DNA from 3 places in the Microbacterium paraoxydans genome. Region 1 is predicted to be linked to each of the others. Evidence: predicted binding sites of a transcription regulator. Region 1 holds the regulator's gene; each other region holds the start of a gene.
What was found. The regulator LexA, encoded in region 1, represses DNA repair genes until DNA is damaged. The targets are predictions, from matches to a motif close to TCGAACANNTGTTCGA.
Positions count from the first base shown of each region.

Region 1 (6,000 bases):
GACCGGGGAGGACCTGCCCAGCGAGCTCGCGATCGCCCTCGATGTCGAGCCGACCGCCGAAGGGCGCCGGGAGATCGGGATCTCCTGGGCCGCGCGCCTCGCCGCCGACGTCGTCGCCGGCGGGGCCCCCGGCGTGCATCTGTACGCCTTCAACCAGCACGAGACCGTCTTGACCGTCCTCGCCGAAGCCGGCATCGTCCCGGCGCTCCGGCACTAGTCCCCGCCGAAAGGAAACACCATGACCGCATTCCCCGAGGGCACCATCCTCGGCTACCCCCGCATCGGCCGTCGCCGCGAGCTCAAGAAGGCCGTCGAGGCGTTCTGGGCCGGCCGCATCGACGAGCAGGAGCTGGAGCGGACGGCCGCGGACCTGCGCGCGGCGACCCGCGAGCGCCTGGCGGGGCTCGGCCTCGGCCGCACGGACTCGTCCATCCCGGACTCCTTCTCCTTCTACGACCAGGTCCTCGACGCCGCCGTCACGGTCGGCGCGATCCCTGCCCGCTTCGACGACCTCCGCGAGGCCGACGGGTCGATCGGCCTCTCCGCCCTGTTCACCGTTGCCCGCGGTGAGGGCGAGCGGGCGCCGCTGGAGATGACGAAGTGGTTCGACTCGAACTACCACTACCTCGTGCCGGAGATCGGTCCGGAGACGGTGTTCACCCTCGCCAGCGACCGCCTGGTGCGCGAGGTCGCCGAGGCCGTCGCCGCCGGCTTCGTCACGCGTCCCGTGGTCGTCGGACCGGTCACGCTGCTGGCGCTCGCGAAGGCGTCGGACGACGCGCCGGAGGGCTTCGAGCCGCTCTCGCGGCTGGAGGACGTCCTGCCGGTCTACGTCGATCTGCTCGCCCGTCTGCGCGCCGCGGGCGCCGAGTGGGTGCAGCTCGACGAGCCAGCCCTCGTGAGCGAGTCCCTGCCGGCCACGACCGCACAGCTCGCCTCCGCCGCGGAGCGCGCGCTCGCGGTGCTCGGGAACGCCGAAGAGCGTCCCTCGATCCTCGTCGCGGCCCCGTACGCGAGCCTCGGCGCGACGTTCGCGACCGTGGCCGCCGCCCCCGTCGAGGCCATCGCCGTGGATCTCGTGCGCGGCACCGTGCCCGACGCGGTGCCGGGCCTCGAGGGCAAGACCCTCGTCGGCGGTGTGATCGACGGTCACAACATCTGGCGCGGCGACCTCTCCGCGGCGTTCGACTCTCTGGAGGCGCTCCGCGCGCTCGGGGCCCCGGTAGCGGCATCGACCTCGACCTCGCTGCTGCACGTGCCGCACGACGTGGAGGACGAGACGGCGCTGGACGCGCGCCTGGTGTCCTGGCTCGCCTTCGCGGATCAGAAGGTGCAGCAGATCGTGACCCTCGCCCGCGGCCTGTCCGAAGGGCGCACGGCGATCGGGGCCGAGCTGGACGCCGCGACTGCTGCGCTGCAGGACCGCCTGACCGCTCCCGGTGTGCGCGACGGTGCGGTGCGTTCCCGTGCGCTGAGCGACGCCGACTTCGCCCGTGCCCCGTACCAGGAGCGGGAGGAGGCGCAGAACGCCCTCGGCCTGCCGGCGCTGCCCCTGACGACGATCGGCTCCTTCCCGCAGACCGGCGACATCCGCCGCGCCCGCGCCCAGTTCCTCCGCGGCGAGATCCCCGAGGACGACTACGAGGAGTTCCTGCGCCGTGAGGTCGCCGCGGTCGTCTCCCTGCAGGAGGACCTCGGTCTCGACGTCCTCGTGCACGGTGAGCCGGAGCGCAACGACATGGTGCAGTACTTCGCGGAGAACCTCGACGGCTTCGCGGTCACGCAGCACGGATGGGTGCAGTCGTACGGCTCGCGAGCCACGCGCCCATCGATCCTCTGGGGAGACGTCTCGCGTCCCGCGCCCATCACGGTCGGCTGGTCGGCGTACGCGCAGTCGCTCACGGCGAAGCACATGAAGGGGATGCTCACGGGCCCCGTCACGATCCTCGCGTGGTCCTTCGTCCGCGACGACCAGCCGCTGGGGGAGACGGCGAACCAGGTGGCGCTCGCGCTCCGCGATGAGATCGCCGACCTGGAGGCCGCGGGCATCCAGGTGATCCAGGTCGACGAGCCGGCGCTCCGGGAGCTGCTCCCGCTGAAGCAGGCCGACCAGCCGGCGTACCTCGACTGGTCCGTCGCCTCGTTCCGTCTGGCCACGGGCGGCGCTGCGGCGGCGACCCAGGTGCACACCCACCTCTGTTACTCGGAGTTCGGCGTCGTGATCGACGCGATCCGTGCGCTCGACGCGGACGTCACGTCCATCGAGGCGGCCCGGAGCCGCATGGAGGTCGTCGCGGACATCGCCGAGGTGGGCTTCGACCACGGCATCGGCCCCGGCGTGTACGACATCCACTCGCCGCGCGTGCCCACCGTGGAGGAGGTCGAGTCCCTGCTGCGGCGTGCGGTGGAGGAGATCCCCCTCCGTCAGCTCTGGGTGAACCCGGACTGCGGTCTGAAGACCCGCGGATACGCCGAGACCACGGCGTCGCTGCGGAACATCGTCGAGGCCACGCGGCGCGTGCGCGAAGACGTGGTGGTCACCGCCTGACGCGGTCGTCCCCGGACACACGAAGGCCCTCCCGGTGCGCCCGGGAGGGCCTTCGTTCTCGTCTCACCGACGATGCGGTGACTCAGACGGCGCGCATGACCGCGACGACCTTGCCGAGCACGACCGCCTCGTCGCCCAGGATCGGCTCGAAGGCAGAGTTGCGGGGAAGCAGCCACGTGTGGCCGTCGCGACGACGGAGCACCTTGACGGTGGCCTCGCCGTCGAGCATGGCAGCCACGATCTCGCCGTTCTCCGCCGTGTTCTGCGAGCGCACGACAACCCAGTCGCCGTCGCAGATGGCGGCGTCGATCATCGACTCCCCGGAGACCTTGAGCATGAACAGGTCGCCCTTGCCGACGAGCTGCCGGGGGAGCGGGAAGATCTCCTCGACCTGCTGATCCGCCGTGATCGGCACGCCCGCGGCGATACGCCCCACCAGCGGGACCAGGGCGGCATCGCCCACGGGGGTCGCCACGTCCGCCGGGTTCTCCGCGCCCGTGCCGGGCAGGTCGATGAGGACCTCCATGGCACGCGTCTTGCCCGGGTCGCGACGCAGGTAGCCGCTGAGCTCGAGCTGACCGAGCTGGTGGGTGACGCTGGACAGCGACTTGAGCCCGACGGCGTCGCCGATCTCGCGCATGCTCGGCGGATAGCCGTTCTGCGCGATCGAGGCCTGGATGACCTCGAGGATCGCCATCTGCTTCGGGCTGAGGCTCTTGCGACGGCGGGTGCGCGGCGCCTCGGACTCGAGGGCTGAGGTGTCGCTCATGGTGCTCCTTCACTGCGTGATCCGACGTGCCGCTTCGAATGTCGGTGGCCCGTGGTGGGGTGTCCTTATCGAAACCGTATCCGAGAAAAGCGCCGATCTGGAAGATCTGTTCGAGCGTGTCGGCTGATTCGCGGAGCGTGGTTTCGAAGACAGCTTGACAGATGTTCGAACTCGAAGATATCTTCGGAACGTAGCTTCGCATCCACGGCTCCCGGCCGAGGCGCGGATGCGAAAGCTACGCCAACCTCCCCGGGCTCCGGCGCCGGGACAGTAAGGAGCAGACATGAGCAGCATCAGCCTCAGCACCGCGACCGCCCTCCCGGCATCGGCCCGTCCGGCCACCCGGCTGCGGATCACGGCACGCGGCCGTCGCACTCTGCTCGCGCTCGCGTCGGTCCCGCTCGCGGCGGGCATCGCCTTCGCCGCCCTCAGCGGGGGCAGCGCGACCGCCTCCGGCGCGGATGCGCCGGCCGTCTCCGTCGAGACCGTCACGGTCATGCCCGGCGACACCCTCTGGTCGATCGCGAGCAGCATCGCTCCCGAAGCCGACCCGCGGGATGTCATCGGTGAGATCACCCGCATGAACCTGCTGCGCGGCGGGGAGCTCCAGGTCGGCCAGGAGCTCGCACTGCCGGCGCGGTACACCGACTGACGCCGAGTCCTCCCGGCCGAATCGTCACGATGACCTCGGCTCTCCCTGCTCCTCTTAAGATGGGAAGGGTGACCTTCTCCCTCAACGATCTCCCGCTCCGCGACGATCTGCGCGGACTCACCCCATACGGAGCGCCTCAGGCCCCGCTGCCGGTGGCGCTGAACGTCAACGAGAACACGCATCCGGTTCCCGACGAGGTCGCGAGCGACATCCTCGATGACATCGCCGTGGCGATCCGAGACGTGAACCGGTACCCGGACCGCGAGTTCACGACGCTGCGGGAGGCGTTCGCCGACTACCTGGGTCACGGCCTCACGCCGGAGCAGATCTGGGCGGGCAACGGGTCCAACGAGGTGCTGCAGCACATCTTCCAGGCGTTCGGCGGGCCGGGACGCACGGCCTTCGGATTCGCGCCCACGTACTCCATGTACCCGCTCATCGCGAAGGGGACGGGCGCGTCCTGGATCGCGGGCACCCGTCAGCCCGACTACACCGTCACGGCGGAGGAGGCGGCGCAGCAGGTGCGTGCGGCCGACCCCGACATCGTGATCCTCTGCTCGCCGAACAACCCGACCGGCACCCCGCTGGGGCTCGACGTCGTGGAGGCCGTCTACGAGGCGGCCCGCGGCGTGGTGATCGTCGACGAGGCCTACCAGGAGTTCGCGCCACGGGATGCGGCGTCGGCCCTCACCCTCCTGGAAGGACGGCCGCGCCTCGCCGTCTCCCGAACGATGAGCAAGGCCTTCGCCTTCGCCGGCGCCCGCGTCGGCTACCTCGCGGCCGACCCGGCGTTCATCGACGCGCTCCGGCTCGTGCGACTGCCGTACCACCTGAGCGCTCTGACGCAGGCCGCCGCGGTCGCCGCCCTCCGCAACGCCGACGTCATGCTCGGCATGGTGCAGGAGATCGTGGAGCAGCGGGACCGCATCACGGCGACGCTCGAAGCCCTCGGGTACACCCCGCACCTCTCGTGGTCCAACTTCGTGCTGTTCGGCGGCGTCGCGGATCCGCAGGCGACGTGGCAGCAGCTGTACGACCGCGGCGTGCTCGTCCGCGACGTCGGCATCCCCGGCCACCTGCGCGTCAGCGCCGGCACGGAGGCGGAGACGACGGCGTTCCTGGACGCCCTGGCCTCGATAGGATCGGCATCATGACCATCCCCGCGCCCACCGCACGCACCGCGAGCCGCGTGCGCAGCACGTCGGAGTCCACCGTCGAGGTCGAGCTGAACCTCGACGGCACCGGTGCGAGCCGCATCGACACCTCGGTGCCGTTCTTCGACCACATGCTCACGGCGTTCGCCAAGCACTCGCTGACGGATCTCACCGTGCGGGCCTCCGGGGACACCCACATCGACGCGCACCACACCGTGGAGGACGTCTCGATCGTGCTCGGCCAAGCGATCCTGGCCGCCCTCGGAGACAAGTCCGGCATCTCCCGGTACGGCGACGCCCTCGTCCCCCTGGACGAGGCGCTCGCGCAGGCGGTCGTCGACATCTCCGGCCGCCCGTACCTCGTGCACGAGGGGGAGCCCGCGGGCTTCGAGCACCACCTGATCGGCGGGCACTTCACGGGATCCCTCGTGCGGCACGTCTTCGAGGCCATCACCTTCAACGCCGCGCTGACGGTGCACGTGCGGGTGCTGAGCGGGCGCGACCCGCACCACATCGCCGAGGCCGAGTTCAAGGCGTTCGCGCGGGCGTTCCGCCAGGCGAAGGCCCTGGATCCTCTCGTCGACGGCATCCCGTCGACCAAGGGGGCGCTGTGAGCGCCGAGCCGCGGGTCGCCGTCTTCGACTACGAGTCCGGCAACGTCCACTCCGCCGTGAAGGCGCTCGTCGCCGCGGGAGCCGATGCCGTGCTGACCCGCGACCGCACCGAGGCGCTGGAGGCCGACGGGTTCGTCGTGCCCGGTGTCGGCGCCTTCCAGGCTGTGCGGGACGCCCTGCACGCCCACGGCGGCGACGAGATCATCGGCCGTCGTCTCGCGGGGGGCCGACCGGTACTCGGCATCTGCGTCGGCATGCAGGTG
Region 1 covers NZ_CP064873.1:2,250,525-2,256,524, reverse strand. Annotated here, with positions in the region: gene IZR02_RS10870 (methylenetetrahydrofolate reductase) at 1-217, shown strand, start outside; gene metE (5-methyltetrahydropteroyltriglutamate--homocysteine S-methyltransferase) at 239-2,548, shown strand; gene lexA (transcriptional repressor LexA) at 2,631-3,317, opposite strand; gene IZR02_RS10855 (LysM peptidoglycan-binding domain-containing protein) at 3,601-3,969, shown strand; gene IZR02_RS10850 (histidinol-phosphate transaminase) at 4,029-5,123, shown strand; gene hisB (imidazoleglycerol-phosphate dehydratase HisB) at 5,120-5,737, shown strand; gene hisH (imidazole glycerol phosphate synthase subunit HisH) at 5,734-6,000, shown strand, end outside.

Region 2 (6,000 bases), 140 kb from region 1:
GGATGGCGCCGACAGGGACGCCGACGATGGTGGCGACGGTCGTCCCGGAGAGCAGCACCGCGAGCGCTCGTCCGGTGCGCTCGCGGGGGACGAGGAGGGTCGCCGTGCGCAGGGCGACGGCGAGGAAGCCGGCGTTCGCGAGGGCGCTGAGTATGCGCGTGACGAGCAGAAGCTCGAACAGGGACGTCACCGCGCCGACGGCATGGCAGGCGGCGAAGAGCGCGAGGCAGGCGACGAGTGTGCGGCGTGGGGGCCAGCTGCGCGCGAACGCGGCCATGGCGGGTGCGCCGATGACCATGCCGACCGCGAAGGCGGAGGTGAGGAGGCCCGCCGTGCCGACCGGGACGTCGAGCTCGTGCGCGATCGCGGGGAGGAGTCCCGCGAGCATGAATTCGGAGGTGCCCATGACGAAGACCGCCAGGGCAAGGGCATAGAGGGGGAAAGGCATCGAGTGCTCCGAGGTGAGAGGGAAGAGGAATGCTTCTCGTCACCACGGTCAGCGCCCGGCTCACCGGCGCGCGCCCGCCGGCAGGGCGGACGAAGGGATCAGCGGTTCGCGGGGCTGACGGTGTGACCGGCAGCCCCCGACCTGTCTGATTCGGGGCTCGACATGCCCTCCACTCTAGGGCTGACGGCGGGAGACCACGGAGGTTCCTCGGCGAAGGTGACGGTGTGCGGAGGCGGCGGTCGGTCGATGTAGGTCCGGCCGGTGGGGCTCGTCCACTCCAGAACGCCGCCCGGCCCCTGCTCGACGTGCCACGGGGAGTGGTGTTTGAGCATGTGATGTCGTCGGCAGAATATCGCGAGGTTGTCGTGCGCGGTCTCTCCGCCGAGCGCCGCATCGTGATTGTGATCGAGGTCACACTTCCGCGGTGCGAGGCCGCAGCCCGGGAAGCGGCAGCGTTGATCGCGGGCCCGCAGGTGTCGGCGGAGGTCTTCGCTCGGGCGATACCGGTCGACGGCCAGCAGCGCCCCGCTGATCGGGTGGGTGAGCACCCGGTCCCAGCCGCTCGCCGCGCCGGCCAGACGGCGGGCCGTGGCCGGATCGATCGGGATGACCCCGTCCAGCTCGGCGGCGAGGATCCGAGTGCCCTCTGTCGTCCGTTCCTGCTCCCCGTGCATCAGCGTCAGCACCGGCACGGTGACCTCGACGCGCGCCCGAAGCTCCGAGAGCAGCCCCTCTTCCGAGTCATGGCCCGCCGGAGCGCCGGTCAGGACGAGGTCGGCGAGCAGATCCGCGCGCAGCTGATCCACGGTCCTGTCGTCGAGGATGCTCTCCTCCGCCTCCCGACGCCGTGCCTGCGCGTTCTCCTCCCGCACGGCATGCGCCATCTGGGAGAGCCGGTCGTACATCCCGTGCACGAGCGCCGCGGGGCCACGCGCGCCGAGCTCGGCCATGCCGTCCTCGAGATCGGTCACCCAGACGCGGCGCAGCTCCCTGGCGTCACGATGTCGCTCGACGAGGGTCCGCTCCCGGAACCGGTCGGCCAGTCGGCGCACGAGTCGGCGTATCCGGTTCGGAGATTCCGCAGCGGCCACCTCGATCGCCTCCGCCGCGAAACGCGATCGGTCGTCCGGGTCATGGAGGTGAGCCCCCGCCTCCACGATCACGCGTGCATGCGCGGCGCTGATCCGCCCGGCGCCCTGAGCCTCCCAGACGGCGGGGAACCGTTCGACCAACCAGGACGCATCGGACATCCGCCGCTCGATCGTGCGGTCGCTGACGCGCTGTGCGGCCCCGATCTCCGCGGCGACCGTGCGGATCGCCATGTCGCCGCCGTCCGGATGCCGAGCCTGCCGGGCGATGTCGACCGCCAGTCGCCCCGCCATCGCGAGCAGTCCGTCGCGGGCCGCCTGCATGCTGCTCAGCGTCTTCTCCGCCGCTTCCAGCCCCTCCACCAGATCGGCGAGCATCGCCATCTGGGAGTCGGTCGCGTCGAGCAGTGCGGGCATGACGGCAGTCCATCACCGACCACCGACATTCGAACGAAGATTCGAAGGATTCTGGCCGAAAGTCGTATCACGAAAGGATAACGACCGTGGTTGACTGGCTCCGTGCTCCTGAACGTCATCGAAGCCGGGGAGGGCGACCGCGTCGCCGTGCTGCTGCACGGCATGATGGGGTCCGCCGAGAGCTGGCACCGCGTGGTCCCGCTGCTCGTGGAACGCGGCTTCCGCGTGCTCGCGCTCGATCTGCCCGGCCACGGCCTCTCTCCGCGTGACCCGGAGCTCACGATCGAGACGGCGGCCGATGCCGTCGTCGCCACGCTCGCGCAGACGGCGCTCCCTCCGGGGGCAGGTTCCGCAGCGGGGGACGGGGCGGCCTCGCCGCTCGCCGTCGCCGTCGGGCACTCCTTCGGCGCCACCGTGCTCGCCGCCGCCGCGCCCCGCCTCGATCCGAGTCTCGCGGTCTACGTCGACGCGCCGCTCGCCCTCCAGGGCGGCCAGGACCGCGCCTCTCTCATCTCGCAGTACGAGCACGACCGCCGCGCGCGCATGTCGCCCGCCGAGCTCCGCCGGCTCCGGCCCTTCTACTCCGTCGACGATGCCACGGTCGAGGCGCGGGCGGCCGAGCGCTTCGATCCGCCGACCGCGGCCTCCGTCTCCTGCGGGGAGGACGGTCATTGGACCGCCGCCCCCGGCTCCATCGTCGTCCGCGCGGAACCCAGTGCCTGGGTCACCGACGAGGACGCGCGGCGGTTCGAGCATGGCGGGGTCACGGTGCGCAGCATCCCCGGGGCCGCTCACACCGTCTGGTACAGCCACTTCGAGGTCTTCACCGCCGCGCTGCCGGAGCTCTTCGCCCCGTCGCTGGTCTGACCGGGAGACCGTCCGACGCGGCGCGACTACCCTGGAGAGGACATGGCACATCTTCTCGGGGCCGAAGCCCTGCACCTCGAATACCCGACCCGCGTCGTCTTCGACGCCGTGACCCTCGGCATCGAGGAGGGCGACCGCATCGGCATCGTCGGCCGGAACGGCGACGGCAAGTCGAGCCTTCTCGGCATGCTCGCCGGCACGAAGCAGCCGGACTCCGGTCGGGTGACCGTCCGCGGCGGCACCCGCATCGGCGTGCTGGACCAGGCCGACACCCTCCCCGACGACATCACGATCGGCGCCGCCGTGGTCGGCGACATGGCCGAGCACGAATGGGCCGGTGACGCCCGCGTCCGCGACGTGATCGAGGGGCTGCTGACCGATCTTCCCTGGGACGCGCAGGTCGGCTCCCTCTCCGGCGGTCAGCGCCGCCGCGTGTCGCTCGCGAATCTGCTCACCGGGGACTGGGACGTCATCGCTCTCGACGAGCCGACGAACCACCTCGACGTCGAGGCGATCACCTGGCTCGCCGGGCACCTCAAGAAGCGCTGGCCCGCGAACGCCGGAGCCCTCCTCGTCGTGACCCATGACCGGTGGTTCCTCGACGAGATCTGCACCGAGACGTGGGAGGTGCACGACCGCATCGTGGAGCCCTTCGAGGGCGGCTATGCGGCGTACATCCTGCAGCGGGTCGAGCGCGACCGCATGGCGGCGGCGACCGAGGCGAAGCGGCAGAACCTCGCCCGCAAGGAGCTCGCCTGGCTGCGCCGCGGTGCCCCGGCCCGCACCAGCAAGCCCAAGTTCCGCATCGATGCGGCCAACGAGCTCATCGCCGACGTGCCCGAGATCCGCGACAAGGTCTCGCTGCAGTCGCTCGCCGTCTCGCGGCTGGGCAAGGACGTCGTCGACCTGCTCGATGTGGGGGTGACGTACCCTTCGACAGGCTCAGGGACCCAGGCTTCGGCAGGCTCAGGGACCCAGGCGGGATCCGGAACCGGTGGGAAGACCGTGCTGAAGGATGTGGAGTGGCGGATCGCCCCGGGCGAGCGCACGGGCATCCTCGGCGTGAACGGCGCCGGGAAGTCCACGCTCCTGGGGCTCATCTCCGGCACGGTCGAGCCCACCGAGGGGCGGATCAAGCGGGGGAAGACCGTGCAGGTGCGCACGCTCACGCAGCGCCTCGACGAACTCCTCCCGCACTGGAACGACCCCGTGCGCGTGGTCATCTCGGGTCTGCGCACGTCGTACACGCTCGGCGCCGGGTCGAAGGCGCAGGACCTCACACCAGGACAGCTCCTGGAGCGGCTCGGGTTCTCCTCGGCTCAGCTCTCGACGCCGGTGAAGGATCTCTCCGGCGGTCAGCAGCGCCGGTTGCAGCTGCTGCTCGTGCTGCTCGACCAGCCGAACGTGCTCATCCTCGACGAGCCCACGAACGACATGGACACCGACATGCTCGCCGCGATCGAGGACCTCCTCGACTCCTGGTCGGGCACCCTCCTCGTCGTGAGCCACGACCGGTACTTCCTGGAGCGGGTGACGGATCAGCAGTACGCGATCCTTCCCGGTCCGGACGGCGCGGGGCGCCTGCGCCATCTCCCGGGCGGCGTCGACGAGTACCTTCGTCTGCGGCAGCGCGTCGAGAGCGCCTCGACGACCTCGACGGCGGCATCGGCCCCCGCAGCGAGCGGTCTCGACGGCGCGGCTCTCCGGGCGGCGCAGAAGGAAGCCGCCGCCCTCGAGCGTCGCATCCAGAAGCTCACGCAGCAGGTCGACGCGGCCAAGCACGCCCTCGCCGACCACGACCAGTCCGACTATGCGGGCCTCGGCGAGCGGATGAAGGCGATCACGGCGCAGGAGGCCGAGATCGAGGAGCTGGAGCTGCGCTGGTTCGAACTCACGGAGCAGATCGGCTGACGGAGGAATATCCTTCTCCCACGACTGTTGGGAGTAGCGATGGAAGGCCTCGAAGTAACCGTCCTGCTCGGACTCACGATCCTCGTCGGAACCCTGATCGCCCCGCGCGTGCGTCTCGCGCTGCCCCTCGTCCTCGTCATCCTCGGACTGTTGCTGGGATTCATCCCGCCGCTGCGCGAGGTCCAGCTGCCGCCGGAGACCGTCCTGCTGCTGTTCCTGCCGGTGATGCTGTTCTGGGAGAGCCTCACGACATCGCTGCGGTCTATCCGCCGCGACTTCCGCTACATCGTGCCGATGAGCACGCTCCTCGTCGTCGCCTCCGCGTTCGCGGTGGCCGGCATCGGCGTGCTGTTCGGCATGCCCTGGGAGATCGCCCTCATCCTCGGGGCCGCGGTCGCGCCGCCCGACGCCACGGCCGTCGCCGCCCTCGGCCGGCTGCTGCCTCGTCGGATGTTCATGAAGCTCAAGGCCGAGAGCCTGACCAACGACGGCACCGCGCTCGTGCTCTACGCCATCGCGGTGTCCCTCGCGCTGGGCGGCCAGGTCACGCCGCTCTCGGTCACCTGGGACGTGCTGGTGTCGTACGTGGGCGGGATCGCCGCGGGCATCGCGGTCGCGGCCCTGGCCACGCTGCTGCTGCGCCGCATCTCCTCCACCATCGTGATCAACGTCACGCTGCTGCTCGTGCCGTTCTCCGCGTTCCTGCTCGCCGAGCTCGTCCACGCGTCCGGCGTGCTCGCCGTGGTCGTGGCCGGACTCATCGTCGCCTGGGTGTCGCCGCGCGTGACGACGGCGGCCTCGCGCCGGCAGGCCGACGCGGCCTGGCCGTTCGGCGTCTTTCTGCTGAACGGGGCGCTGTTCGTGCTCATCGGCCTCGAGGTGCAGTTCGTCGCGCACGAGATCTCCGCGGCCGCCATCGGCCGCCTGGTGCTCGTGACACTCGCCGTGTGGGCGACGCTCTTCGCCGTGCGGTACGTGTTCCAGCTCCTCAACGTGCTGTTCCAGCGCCGCCCGGCCGAACGCCCGCCGCGCGGCGCCCGCTCCCGCGCCCGACTCGTGTCCACGGTCGCCGGCATGCGCGGCGCGGTGTCGCTGGCGATCGCGCTGTCGGTGCCGACCGGTGTCTCCGCAGGGAGCATGGTGGGCGGGCGTGACGAGATCGTCTTCGTGACCGCCGGGGTGATCCTTCTCAGCCTCCTCGTGCAGGCGCCTCTCCTCCCCGCGCTCGTGCGGTGGGCGCGATTCCCGGTCGACCATGCCGAGGACGAG
Region 2 covers NZ_CP064873.1:2,391,022-2,397,021, reverse strand. Annotated here, with positions in the region: gene IZR02_RS11685 (Cmx/CmrA family chloramphenicol efflux MFS transporter) at 1-448, opposite strand, end outside; gene IZR02_RS11680 (HNH endonuclease signature motif containing protein) at 547-1,953, opposite strand; gene IZR02_RS11675 (alpha/beta fold hydrolase) at 2,056-2,820, shown strand; gene IZR02_RS11670 (ABC-F family ATP-binding cassette domain-containing protein) at 2,863-4,731, shown strand; gene IZR02_RS11665 (Na+/H+ antiporter) at 4,771-6,000, shown strand, end outside.
Region 2: IZR02_RS11680 (HNH endonuclease signature motif containing protein) is a predicted target of LexA. The motif match lies at 1,983-1,998, and genes of this name have one in related genera.

Region 3 (6,000 bases), 770 kb from region 1:
GGATCGCTGGCGCCCGTCATCGTCGACGGCCGCCGACGACGCGCTGATGATCGTCGGTTCACTGCGGGGGATAGTCATGATGCTCCCATTGTACGAGCGTCGCCGAGAGCAGATCGCGTGCGAACCGTCAGTCGGAATCCACGAACCGGACGCCGGAGACGCCCCCGCCGAACGAGGCTTCCCGCAGCGCCGTCTTCGCCGCGTTCATGGCGACCGATCCCCCGTACCCGCGGCGCGACAGCTGCCCGACCAACCGGCGGAGCGCCGCGTCGGGGTCGAGGCGTCCCATCGAACGCGCTTTGGTCCGGGCGAACTCCAGTGCCCGCTCCGCATCGTCGTCGGGCAGCTCGTCGAGCGCGGCGTCGATGACGTCACGAGGAATGCCCCGCTGCGCGAGCGCTCGAGACAGCGCGACCCGCCCCTGGCCCTTGCGTTCGACGCCGGACGTGACGAGGAGCTCGGCGAGCACGGCGTCGTCGAGGTATCCGCGCCGTACGAAGTCGTCGACCACGTCTTCGACGGCGTCCGTCGCAAGCCCGTGCCCTTTCAACACCAGCCGGGCCTCGGAGACGGACAGCGACCGCGTGCGGAGCTTCCGCACCAACGATTCCTCCGCCGTCGCTCGGATCTCCGCCGCCGAGGGGCCGTTCTCCGCGCTCTCGCCCCCGCCGGGCGATCGGGACGCATCGCCGACGGCGCGCAATGTGGTGGTCTTCCCGCCTCGGGAAGCGGCCCGCGCCGCGGCACCCCGGGCGGGGTGCCTCGCGCTGGGAGAACCGTCGTCGACCGACGGGGACCCTGCCGACGCGGGCTCGTGCCACGTCGAGCGCCAGAGTCCCGCCCCGTCCGCGGGCGGCCCCGACCGCGCAGGCGGCGCGGACGACGACTCGTCTGCACCGCCTGCGGCCGGATGCTCCGCACGCGTGGGTCCGCCGAAGAGAGGGATGATGGGGGCGATCCGCTCGGAATCGCCCCCACGCTGGTCACTCATCAGGCCGGGCGACGCTCGGCCAGCTCATCAGCACCCGGAGCCGCGGCCGGGCCGCCGATACCGAGCTTCTGCTTGATCTGACTCTCGATCGCCAGGGCGATGTCGGCGTTGTTGAGCAGGAACGTGCGCGCGTTCTCCTTGCCCTGGCCCAGCTGATCGCCGTCGTAGGTGTACCACGATCCCGACTTCTTGACGATGCCGTGCTCGACGCCGAAGTCGATCAGGCTGCCCTCGCGGGAGATGCCGACGCCGTAGAGGATGTCGAACTCCGCCTGCTTGAAGGGCGGGGCCATCTTGTTCTTGACGATCTTGACGCGGGTGCGGTTACCCACGGCGTCCGTGCCGTCCTTGAGCGTCTCGATGCGGCGGATGTCCATACGCACGGAGGCGTAGAACTTCAGCGCCTTACCACCGGCAGTGGTCTCCGGGGAGCCGAAGAACACGCCGATCTTCTCGCGCAGCTGGTTGATGAAGATCATCGTCGTATTCGTCTGGTTCAGGCCACCGGTGAGTTTCCGCAGCGCCTGCGACATGAGGCGGGCCTGGAGACCCACGTGGGAGTCTCCCATCTCGCCCTCGATCTCCGCACGCGGCACCAGGGCCGCCACCGAGTCGACGACGATGAGGTCGATGGCACCGGAGCGCACGAGCATGTCGGCGATCTCGAGAGCCTGCTCACCCGTGTCGGGCTGCGAGACGAGAAGGGCGTCGATGTCGACGCCGAGCTTCGCGGCGTAGTCGGGGTCGAGCGCATGCTCCGCGTCGATGAATGCCGCGATACCGCCGGCCCGCTGGGCGTTGGCGATGGCGTGCAGCGTCAGCGTCGTCTTACCCGAGGACTCCGGGCCGTAGATCTCGACGATGCGGCCACGCGGCAGACCTCCCACGCCGAGGGCGACGTCGAGGGCGATGGAGCCGGTGGGGATGACGGCCACAGGGGCACGCTCATCGCTGCCCAGCCGCATGACCGAGCCCTTTCCGAACTGGCGGTCGATCTGGGCGAGGGCGGTCTCGAGGGACTTCTCGCGGTCGGCGGGTGATGGCATGGTGTGCTCCTTCTGCGCGTGTGCTGCCGCCTGTAGGCTGTCGCGGCTCTTCCGGCGGAAGGAACTCTCCGACAAGGCGTATGGCTTTTCAGCCTGGACCTCACGGTACGGCGGGCCTCCGACATTGCGTCGAGGAGCCGCGGATCGTGGGGACCAGAACCGTCTGACCACTTGTGCAGAAGACTACGCCTGGTTCGAACAGATTTTCGACAACACGCCGGTCCGGCGTGTCGGACTTCCGCACACCCGGGAAGCCGCCGTCACCGGCCGCGCGGCTCCAGACGCCCCACGCCGTGGCGACGGGATTCGGGGACATCCATGTCGGCGCAGAGCGCGAGCCAGATGTCGCGCGGAGGTACCCCGGCTTCGAGAGCCTCGAGCGCCGTTCGTCCCCCCATGCCGGAGAGCACGAGGTCATTCACCAGAGAAGAGGCTCGGGTATGGAACTCGGCGTCGACGGCGCGCAGGAACTCACTGCGTCGCATAAGGGTGATCTCCGCGTGTCAGCGGAGCGAGAGCTCGGGCTCCACGGACGCGACCAGGTCGTCCGGAACGACGTCCGGGAAGACCTGGATGCCTTCGAGCACCGAGATGCGGTCCCCGACCTCGCGCATGATCGTGGAGATGGGGACGTCGAGCGCCTCTGCCACCGAGGCGAGGATCTCGCTCGAGGCCTCCTTCTGTCCGCGCTCGACCTCACTGAGATAACCGAGAGCGACGGATGCCTTGCTCGCGACCTGCCGGAGCGTCCGACCCTTCTGCAGACGGAAGTCCCTCAGCACGTCGCCGATCTCCTGTCGTACAAGAATCATCGGAACCTCCTCCGCAGTTCGTGAATCGAGGTCTCCCTCGAAGAGACGGCCAGTCTAGTCCTCCTGGCTTGCACAGAATCTACCCTTGCACTCTGTGGTTTAAATGTGAGCACATCCGTATCAACATGACGCGGCGGGTCGCTATTCCCGCAGCGCAGCAGCCAGCACGTCGAGGACCGCCGCGACCGTCTGTGCTCGCACCGCGTCGCGGTCCCCTTCGAAGCGGAACGGTCGGGTCCGGCTCACCGTCGGGGTGACCACGCCGATGTGGACGGTGCCCACGGGCTGCCCATCCGGGGACTCCGGGCCCGCGATCCCCGTGGTGGACACCCCGACATCGGCGGGGAGACCGTCCACCCCGACGGCCTCGCGCACTCCGGCAGCCATCTGCCGCGCGACCTCCGGGTGCACCGGTCCGTATCGCTCCAATAGCTCGGTGTCGACGCCGAGCAGCGTGTGCTTGACGGGGGTGGCGTAGGCGACGACGCCGCCGAGGAGCACCGCGGAGGCGCCGGGAACCGCGACGAGCGCCGCGCACACCGCACCGCCGGTGAGCGACTCCGCGACACCGAGGGTCCAGCCGCGCTCACGCAGAGCTTCCAGAGCCTCGGCCGGCGTCGTGCCGTTCATCGGCTCTGACGCGCGCCGCGCACCTGCGCGACGATGTAGTCGATCCCGCTGACGACGGTGAGCACGAGCACGATGACCATGAGGACGGTCGTCACGACGGTCCACGGGCCGAGCCCGATGAACACGTGCAGCGGCAGGAGAGCCCAGCCGAGGGCGACGCCCTGGAAGGCCGTCTTGATCTTGCCCATCCAGGCGGCCGCGACAACGTGCTCGCTCGCGACGACCAGCCGGTGGATGGTGATCCCCCACTCGCGGACGAGGATGATCACGACGATCCACCAGGAGACCTCGCCCAGGATCGCCAACCCGACGAATCCGGCGCCGGTGAGGAGCTTGTCCGCGATCGGATCCCAGAGCTTGCCGAAGTCGCTGACGATGTCGTAGCGACGTGCGAGGTAGCCGTCGACCCAGTCGGTCGAGATGGCGACGATGAAGAGGACGGCGGCGATCCAGCGCACGGTGAGATCGGCGAGGCCGTACGTCCCGCCGACGAGCAGGAGGACGAAGAACACCACGGCGAGCGGGATGCGCGCCACCGTGATGGCGTTGGGGAGCTGCCGAGGGATCGCCATCAGTCGCGTCCCGTCAGGCCCCAGGCGTCTTCGTCGCCCTCCGCTTCGACGACCGGCAGACCGTCGTACTGCGCCTCCAACGGATCCCGTTCGGCCGGCGGCACCGCTGCGGCGGCGGGCGCAGCCGGAGCCGCAGGAGCCGACGGAACGTCTTCGCCGCGGAGCTTCGCCATGACCTGCGGCAACTGCTCGGGGGTCGCGAGCACATCGCGCGCCTTCGAGCCCTCCGAGGGGCCGACGACCTCGCGCGACTCGAGGAGATCCATGAGGCGTCCGGCCTTGGCGAAGCCGACCCGCAGCTTGCGCTGCAGCATCGACGTCGATCCGAACTGCGAGGAGACGATGAGCTCGGCCGCCGCGAGCAGGAGCTCGAGGTTGTCGCCGATGTCCTCGTCGACCTCCTTCTTCTTCGTCGGCTCCATCGCCTCCTGGACGTCGGCACGGTACTCGGGACGCGCCTGACGCGTGACGTGCTTGACGACCGCGTCGATCTCCTTCTCGTCGACCCACGCACCCTGCAGTCGGAACGGCTTCGACGAGCCCATGGGCGAGAAGAGCGCATCACCCTGTCCGATGAGCTTGTCGGCGCCGGGGCTGTCGAGGATCACGCGGCTGTCGGTGACGCTCGTGACCGCGAACGCGAGACGGGACGGCACGTTCGCCTTGATGAGGCCGGTGACGACGTCGACGCTCGGGCGCTGCGTGGCGAGCACCAGGTGGATGCCGGAGGCGCGGGCGAGCTGCGTGATGCGGACGATCGAGTCCTCGACGTCGCGCGGGGCGACCATCATGAGGTCCGCGAGCTCGTCGACCACGACGAGGAGGTACGGGTACGGCTTGAGCACCCGTTCGCTGCCCGGGGGCACCTCCACCTCGCCCGCACGCACGGCGCGGTTGAAGTCGTCGATGTGGCGGAAGCCGAACGACGCGAGGTCGTCGTACCGCATGTCCATCTCCTTCACGACCCACTGCAGCGCCTCGGCGGCCTTCTTCGGGTTCGTGATGATGGGGGTGATCAGGTGCGGGACACCGGCGTAGCTCGTCAGCTCCACACGCTTCGGGTCGATGAGGACCATGCGCACGTCGGACGGGCGCGCCCGCATGAGCAGGCTCGTGATCATCGAGTTCACGAAGCTGGACTTACCGGACCCCGTCGAGCCCGCCACCAGGAGGTGCGGCATCTTCGCGAGGTTGGCGACGACGAAGTTGCCGCCCACGTCCTTGCCGACGCCGATCGTGAGCGGGTGCGTGCTCTTCTGCGCGGCCGCCGAGCGCAGCACGTCGCCGAGGGCGACCGTCTCGCGGTCGGTGTTCGGGATCTCGATGCCGATCGCGCTCTTGCCGGGGATCGGCGAGAGGATGCGTACGTCGTTGGAGGCGACCGCGTAGGCGAAGTTGTTGCTGAGCTGCAGGATCTTCTCGACCTTGACGCCGTGGCCGACCTCGACCTCGTACTGCGTGACCGTCGGACCGCGGGAGAAGCCGGTGACCTTGGCGTCGACCTTGAACTGGTCGAGGACGCTGGTGATCTGCTCGACGATGCGGTCGTTCGCCTCCGAGCGGGCCACCGAAGGCGGTCCCTCGGACAGCACGCCCGGCGACGGGAGGATGTAGGGGGCCACGGGGGCCTGCGGACCGCGGTCGCCGGGGCCCTCCGTGCCGAAGCCGTCCAGTCCGGGCAGCTCCGGCATCTCGCCGGTGTCCGACTCGTCGTCCAGCAGCGCGGTCGTCTGCTGCTCCGCGAGCGCGTCCGTCACGGAGCGCACGTCGCTGAGCACCTCGGTCGCCGCGTCGTACGGGTTCGCCACCGTCACGGCCTGGTCGTATGCCGGCGTGGCCTCCGTGGTGGACAGGAGCGCGGTGATGTCGTCGGACGCGAGCGTGCCCTCGTCGGGGTCTTCCTCGCGACCGGTCTTGTTGCGTCGCCACCAGGGCAGCACGTCCGGGTC
Region 3 covers NZ_CP064873.1:1,478,442-1,484,441, reverse strand. Annotated here, with positions in the region: gene miaB (tRNA (N6-isopentenyl adenosine(37)-C2)-methylthiotransferase MiaB) at 1-78, opposite strand, end outside; gene IZR02_RS17880 (regulatory protein RecX) at 128-601, opposite strand; gene recA (recombinase RecA) at 991-2,037, opposite strand; gene IZR02_RS06945 (DUF3046 domain-containing protein) at 2,298-2,522, opposite strand; gene IZR02_RS06940 (helix-turn-helix domain-containing protein) at 2,541-2,849, opposite strand; gene IZR02_RS06935 (CinA family protein) at 2,991-3,479, opposite strand; gene pgsA (CDP-diacylglycerol--glycerol-3-phosphate 3-phosphatidyltransferase) at 3,476-4,051, opposite strand; gene IZR02_RS06925 (FtsK/SpoIIIE family DNA translocase) at 4,051-6,000, opposite strand, start outside.
Region 3: recA (recombinase RecA) is a predicted target of LexA. The motif match lies at 2,232-2,247, and genes of this name have one in related genera.